3 regions of the Phascolarctobacterium faecium genome follow, and region 3 is predicted to be linked to each of the others. Evidence: riboswitches for the same ligand, from Rfam matches in the RefSeq annotation. Region 3 holds a riboswitch; each other region holds the start of a gene.
What was found. Region 3 has a riboswitch for cobalamin ahead of PFJ30894_RS12055 (TonB-dependent receptor plug domain-containing protein). Riboswitches for the same ligand answer to the same signal wherever they lie in the genome.
Positions count from the first base shown of each region.

Region 1: another riboswitch for cobalamin. It lies ahead of PFJ30894_RS01375 (TonB-dependent receptor); the one in region 3 lies ahead of PFJ30894_RS12055 (TonB-dependent receptor plug domain-containing protein).
Region 2: another riboswitch for cobalamin. It lies ahead of PFJ30894_RS03795 (TonB-dependent receptor plug domain-containing protein); the one in region 3 lies ahead of PFJ30894_RS12055 (TonB-dependent receptor plug domain-containing protein).

Region 1 is NZ_AP019004.1:293,039-295,370, forward strand. Features, by position in the region: gene PFJ30894_RS01375 (TonB-dependent receptor) at 1-873, opposite strand, end outside; cobalamin riboswitch at 1,045-1,221, opposite strand; gene PFJ30894_RS01380 (MerR family transcriptional regulator) at 1,340-2,170, shown strand.
Region 2 is NZ_AP019004.1:770,414-772,745, forward strand. Features, by position in the region: gene PFJ30894_RS03790 (type II asparaginase) at 1-450, shown strand, start outside; cobalamin riboswitch at 670-840, shown strand; gene PFJ30894_RS03795 (TonB-dependent receptor plug domain-containing protein) at 979-2,332, shown strand, end outside.
Region 3 is NZ_AP019004.1:1,928,885-1,931,216, reverse strand. Features, by position in the region: gene PFJ30894_RS09290 (MerR family DNA-binding transcriptional regulator) at 1-707, opposite strand, end outside; cobalamin riboswitch at 777-903, shown strand; gene PFJ30894_RS12055 (TonB-dependent receptor plug domain-containing protein) at 1,047-2,332, shown strand, end outside.

The DNA.
Region 1 (2,332 bases), 820 kb from region 3:
TTTATAAATTGTCGTCCACGGATTTTGGTAGCGATACTCACTTTCCGTATGGATAAAAGTATATTTTAAAGATCTGTCTTCATCAAAATCATATTTCACATTAGCGGAAATGTTTTCATTTTCCCAAACCTTTTCTCCGCGTCCGCCTAAAACATATTTGCCGTTACTGAGCTGCGGCAATTCGTGGTCAGGCTTAATCCCTCCACTGCCTTTGGAAGCGCTACCAGTATAATAATAACCCCTATATCCATCTGATTTTCTGTTTTCATAACCTACGCCGAAAGATAATTTTTTATTCACTCTTGCATCTGCGTATAAAGCTTTTTTCCAGGTATTATTACTGCCATAGCTGACTACAGCATTTACACTGGCTCCTTTTTTTTCAGGATTATCCTTAGTGATAATATTGACAACCGCGCCCACAGCCCTACCGCCATATAAAGAAGAGCCTGCTCCCCTTACAACTTCAATTCTGGCTATTTTTTCCACAGGTACCATTTCCCATTCCATACCGTTATTATAAGTAGTATTCATCGGAAGCCCATCCAGCAAAACCAAAATATCACTGGAGCTGAAGCCCCTGATCTGAATCCCTCCCTGTGCTGCTTGGTTCATATAGACGCCCGGCAGAGTCTGCAGAGCTTCAGGTACAGAATTAATATTTCTTTCTTCTATATCCTGTGAGGTGACAACACTGACGCTGGAAGGTACCTCCTGTAGTTCTTTCATAGTTCTGGTTGCTGTAACAACCATCTGATCCAGATTAAATTGCTGCAGCCCCTCTTCGGCGTATACTACTGTGCCCCCCCAAATGACATTGCCAGTTATAAGTACTGTCATCAGTATACTTTTACCCATACCCTTTTTCAACATACTCAACTCCCTTTCCTATTTTTTGTATATTACTAAAATATTTTATGCATTAACCTAATAGATATATGCATAATAACTTTTATTAGAATCAGAAAATACCCTGTGCATAAGACGCACAGGGTATTAAATAGCTAGATAAAAGCTGTTCCATTACCAAACTGTCTCACGCAGCAGTAAATTAATCATCAGGCAGTTCTTCTGACTCAATTTCATCGCTCCTCCAAGCCTTCCCGGATAACTCCAGTGACATAAATATGGATTTGCTCACTTTTACAGCGACGGGATCGTGTGGGCTTTACACCCAGCTTCTCTATTAAGACCTGCGTCACCTGATAACATCATTATTCACTTTTTATATTTTATGATATTATATTCTATTTTATATTAATAATTATATGTTATAATATCATATATGATATATTACTATGTATAGCTACTAGACAGTCAATAGGGAGATAATTATTTTATGAAAGAACCAATTGATAATTATTTTACAACAGGTGAGTTAGCCAAGCTTTGCAAAATACCTCGAAAAACTTTGCTTTATTACGACAGTTTAGGTCTTATAACGCCTGAAGTTATTGAAGAAAATGGTTATCGTTATTACAAACGCACTCAATTATTTGCACTAGAATTGATTTTGACGATGCGTAAACTGGATATTCCTTTAGCAGAAATCAAAACTTATTTATCTAACAAATCCTATACTAATTACAGAAATATTATGTCTGATCGTGAAATATTTCTTGAAAAATTACTCAAAAAGATAATTAAAACAAAAAATGAACTGCATCATTCCCTCCTTATTCTTAACCAATTGGAAAACATTAAATTTAATGATGTACTAACAGTTCGAACAGACAATGAATTTTTATATTTAAGTAAACCAGTCTCTCCCAAAATGAACTTTAAAGACAGAACAAAAATATCCGCCAGTCTGTTTATAAATCTTGCTGAACATATTCCCCTTAACAATCATACTTTTGGTTATGTTGTAGATAAAAATTCACTTTTAGATCAAAAAAAACCTCGTCATATCAAATATTATTTCTGTCCTGTTTTCACTAAAACCGATTATCCGAAATGTTCCATAAAATCAAAAGGAACTTACCTTACCCTTTATTTCAAAGGTATCTACATGAACAATTATGACAAGTATATCAACACTCTGTCAGAATACTGCAAGCATAATATGCTCGTTCCTATATCCGATATTTATATCACATCAATAAAAAACTTTTGGCTTACTGATGAAATCAGCGAATATATTTACAAAATAGAAGTACAAATAAAATAAACCGTTTTCTAATCTAGAAAACGGTTTATTTTATTACTTGTGAAAATATAATTTCTCTAATATTACCAGATATTTTTCTATTTAGATACTTCTTAAAAATACCCCCTATACGATTTGCATTGTTGCAAACGAAATGTTATAATGATGCGATTTTTTGCAAGG
Region 2 (2,332 bases), 1.2 Mb from region 3:
CTGGGATATTTAGGCTATTTTCAAAATGGGAAACCTATTTTCTATAAAGCAAGTCTGCGTCGGCATACGGCAGCAGCTGAGTTTGATATCAGTAAAGTAACTGCTCTGCCGCGAGTTGATATCGTCTATCTGCACGTAAACTGTGATGATATTTTAGTAAGAGCGGCAGTTTCGGCTGGGGCGCTGGGAATAGTTATTGCAGCCTTTGGTCACGGGAATCTGCATATTAATATAAAGCCTGCCCTGATCAAGATTGCTCGAAGTGGTATTCCTGTAGTACGCAGTACGAGGGTCGGTAATGGTATCGTAAGCCGGAGTGCAGACGATACTAATAACAAATTTATAGCTGCGGACAGTCTTAATCCGCAGAAAGCCAGAATACTTCTGCAATTGGCGCTGCTTAGAACGAAAAGTCCAGAGGAAATTCAAAGAATGTTTGATGAATATTAAGAAATAATAGTAAAACACCGCTTGTTTAAACAAGCGGTGTTTTCTTTGTATCAGAAGAAATAAATCTTTTGAATAAGCGCAGCGTCAGGTGCCGTCCGCTCGATGCGGACGAGCGCTTGACAGGGGGGACTACTTGATGATAAAATAAAAATAATAGGAATATTTATCAAAACAATTATATAAACAAATAAGTAAAAATTCTAAATAGTTGTATAAAACAATAAATATATAAGATCAGGTGCAGTAATGCTTAATAGAGAAACAGGTGTAAAACCTGTGCTGTCCCGCAGCTGTAATGCAGAGTTAGTCTTAAAATGTCACTGGGAAACTGGGAAGGCAAGACGAGCGATGAAGCAGAGCCAGAAGAACTGCCTGATTTTGACGCTATAAAATTCCTGCGATTGATGGGATTGCGCAATTATTTGACGCCTTTCTGTATTTATATGCAGAAGAGCGTTTTATTTTGTTTCAAGGGCAAAAGCTTTTGAATAAATGTAGAAATAATATGGGAAATGGATGTGGTTAAAGGTGAGAAGATTTGTAAAGAAAAGGTCATTGATATTTACACTGATTGGTTCAAGTTTTTTGTTTAGTGGTGTTACTGCTCATGCTGAAGAAGTTACAGAAAGTTTTACACTTGACCCTATGGTCATTACTGCTACAAGGACGGAGATGAGCGTGAAGGAAAGCCCCTCGGCTGTAGAAATTGTCAGCAGCAAAAAATTGGAAGAAACACAGGCGAAAACGTTGCGTGACGCTTTAAAATCTGCGTTGGGAGTAAACGTCTTTAATGATTTTCAGGGACGCAGTAATGTCAGTATTCGCGGCAGTGAGTCAAGGCATGTTTTAATTATGGTAGACGGTAAGCGTTTGGGTGGGGAACTTTCCTATAATTCCGCTAATGCCTGGGACGTTGATCGTATTCGCATGGAGGATGTGGAACGTGTAGAAATTATCAGAGGTCCAGCCGGAGCTTTGTATGGCAGTGATGCTATGGCGGGGGTTATCAATGTAATTACAAAAACTCCGGAAAAAAATGCCGGTAGTATCAATTATGAATATGGCTGGTATGAAAATGGTAAAGGTGCTGGCTACAAGTCTAATGTTTATCTGCAGGGGGTTGAAAAAAATGTATCCTATAAGTTAAATGCTGGCTTGAATAATAATAGGCCTTATATGGATCCAGCAGGCAGCGGAGATGAAATGAATTTTTATGGAAAGGAACAACCGATATCTTTAAGTGTAGGTTATAAGTTTGATAATGGAAATCAATTATCTGCCGATTTCAGCAGGATTAAAGAGGATAATCAGAAGGGTAGTTCATCTGTAACAGTTATGAGGCCGGGTGAAGTCTGGCAAAATAAAAAATCTACTATTTATAATGATAACAAACGTACAGATTATTCACTGACCTATAAAGGTGATGATGAAAAGCAAAGCTGGATTATCAGAGCTTATCAATCGGTTTATGATAAACGTTATACAAGTCAGGATGTTACGCAAATGTTTACGGGCGGCAAACCTGGAACAATAACTGTTAAAGATCCTAAGATTGATACTGTAAAAAGGACCTTGAGTGTTATTGAAGGTCACGATTCATGGCATATGGGAGATAAACATTATTTAACGGCAGGGCTGGAGTACCGCCGGGATAACAGTGAAGGGACCAGATTAAAGAAGAAAGGTACTCCTGTAGCTGGAGGCAGTGCATATAATGCTTATGATGAAGCGGCTATTAATTATACTGCCGTATATGTTCAGGATGAATTTAAACCTGATGAAAAATGGTTGATTATTCCTTCTGTACGTTATGATTACAGTGATAAATTTGGCAGTGAAATAACAAGCCGTTTGGCAACTACTTATAATGCGGCTAAAGACA
Region 3 (2,332 bases):
TGGTAGAGCATAGTGACATGTGGTTTACCGTACGAACAATAAATACCTTCAAAGTAAATTGTTGCATATGATCCTGCAGATTTAAGAAAAAAGTAAGGCGAATCAAAAGGCTGAGAAAATGATTGGTAAAAATACTTGGTATGGGGCCGTTTACCAGCTATAAAAGCAGTCTTATCAAGTATATAACCCGAAACATGATTGTTAAAAGTAACATAATCAGCCAAAGTTGATAAATGCTGAGCCGAGATTTTTGTTCTGATTTTTAAATCAGCATTCTGCGGAACCGGATCGCTTAAAAAAAGATATTCTTCGGCTTCTGCTGTTAAATGAACCGATTCTACAGGTAAAGATTCAGTATTTTCTAAGAAGTTGATTCTGTCATTAAGCTCACTGCGCATTTTTTGAAGATTAAGCAAAAGCTGATCTAATATATTGGCATGTTTGGCAAGTAAGTTTTTGTAATTAGATGTAGATTTATTATTAAGATACTCACCAATTTCCGGTAAAGATATATCTAATTTTCGTAACGCCAAGATGATCTCTAAGGAAAAGAATTGTCGTCGGGCATAATAACGGTAACCGTTATTATCAATAAACTCTGGTTTGATCAGGCCAAGCCTGTCATAAAAAAGCAAGGTTTTGCGATGAATATTACACAAGGAAGCCAGTTCTCCTGTTGTAAATAAATTTTTTTTATTTTTTTCCATAAATTTTCACCAACCTCTTGACTGTCTAATGACTATACATAGTATTATATCACACATAGTAGTAAAATGAATTTAATATTAAGTACTGGTAATCTATAACGAGTAAAAGTTAGTGAGAATCTAACACGGTCCCGCCGCTGTATTAGCAGTGATTAAAACTGCTTGAGTCAGAATTTACCAGCAACTCTATGTCTGCGAGAGACAGTATAGGGAAGATATGACAGTAAATTTTGTCTGTATCCTCCTTATCTGTTTTCAGAGAAGGAGGAGTTTCTATTTTTACGACTATATTTAAAGAAGGGTATCAATGAATTAAAATTTGAAAGGAAGTTGAATTTGATGAAGCAAAGCTTAGGAAAAAATACTCTGATGATCGCATTGATAACTGGCAGTGTCATCTGGGGGGGCACATCAGGGTATGCAGAAGAACCGGAACAGGTTTTCACACTTGATCCAATGATAGTAACAGCACAAGGTTTTGAAACGAAGGATCTAGATACACCGGCTGCGGTAGAAGTATATGATGTTAAACGAATAGAAGAAAGTGGAGCTAATAACGCATTTGACGTGTTACAGAATACCTTAGGAGTTACTGTACAGTCACAGGGATTTAACGGCGCAGCTATGGGTACGATGACGAGTAAAATAATGATTCGTGGAGCCCAGGTAGGAACTTTGGTTTTACTTAATGGAGTTCCTATGAATATGGATGGTAAATATAACCTTGAAGATATTCCCAGTGGCGCAATTGAGAAAATTGAGATCGTAAGAGGTGGTGGTTCTGTATTATATGGAAGTGAAGCAACAGGAGGGGTAATAAATATTATTACCAAAAAAAGGATAAATAACAAAGTTAAATTTTCTGCTGGAAATTTTGGAAAAGAGCGTTATGATATTTCTTTAGGTGCCGATAAATTCAGTGTTGTTGCGGGACTGGAAAATCGTGGAAAAGCTGATGGTATAAGCAGTCTTGCTGACGGTAAAACTACAGGTAGTATTTTTGATTATGGTAAAGGGGAGCGCAAAAGTGTTATGTGGAATTACCAGATAACAGATGGACTGATTTTTACTCATAATTATTCTAAAAATGAACACCGCTATATGCAGAAAGATGCTGTTAGCAAAAAATATACTGAGTTGAGAGATTATTATGATACAGACAATAACTTTTTGGTAAGTTATGATAAAGATGGTTGGAAAGCACATGTGTCGTATGGAACTCAGGAAAAAACTTATGATAAGATTTCACCTTCAGGAAACGGTTGGAAAAATCCTACTCTTAATAGTTGGCGAAAAGGTCATAATACGAATTTGAATATACAGAAAAAATTTGATATTGGGCAAAATTCTTTATTAGTTGGTGCTGGATTCCAAAAAGAAGATATGGATTTACGTGGTACTTCAAATAGTATGAGTTATGATAGGAATAATTATTCTTTATACCTTTCATATGATATGAGCATAGATGAAAAGCAAAATTTGCTTTTTAATATGCGTGAAACTTGGGCAGTAGGTTCCAAGGCAACAGAAACCAAAAAAGATGGTACTAAGGTTACAACTGAAAATGAGGATTTAAGTAAATTTACACCGGAAGTACAATATCTTTACAAAGTTAATGAAAACAG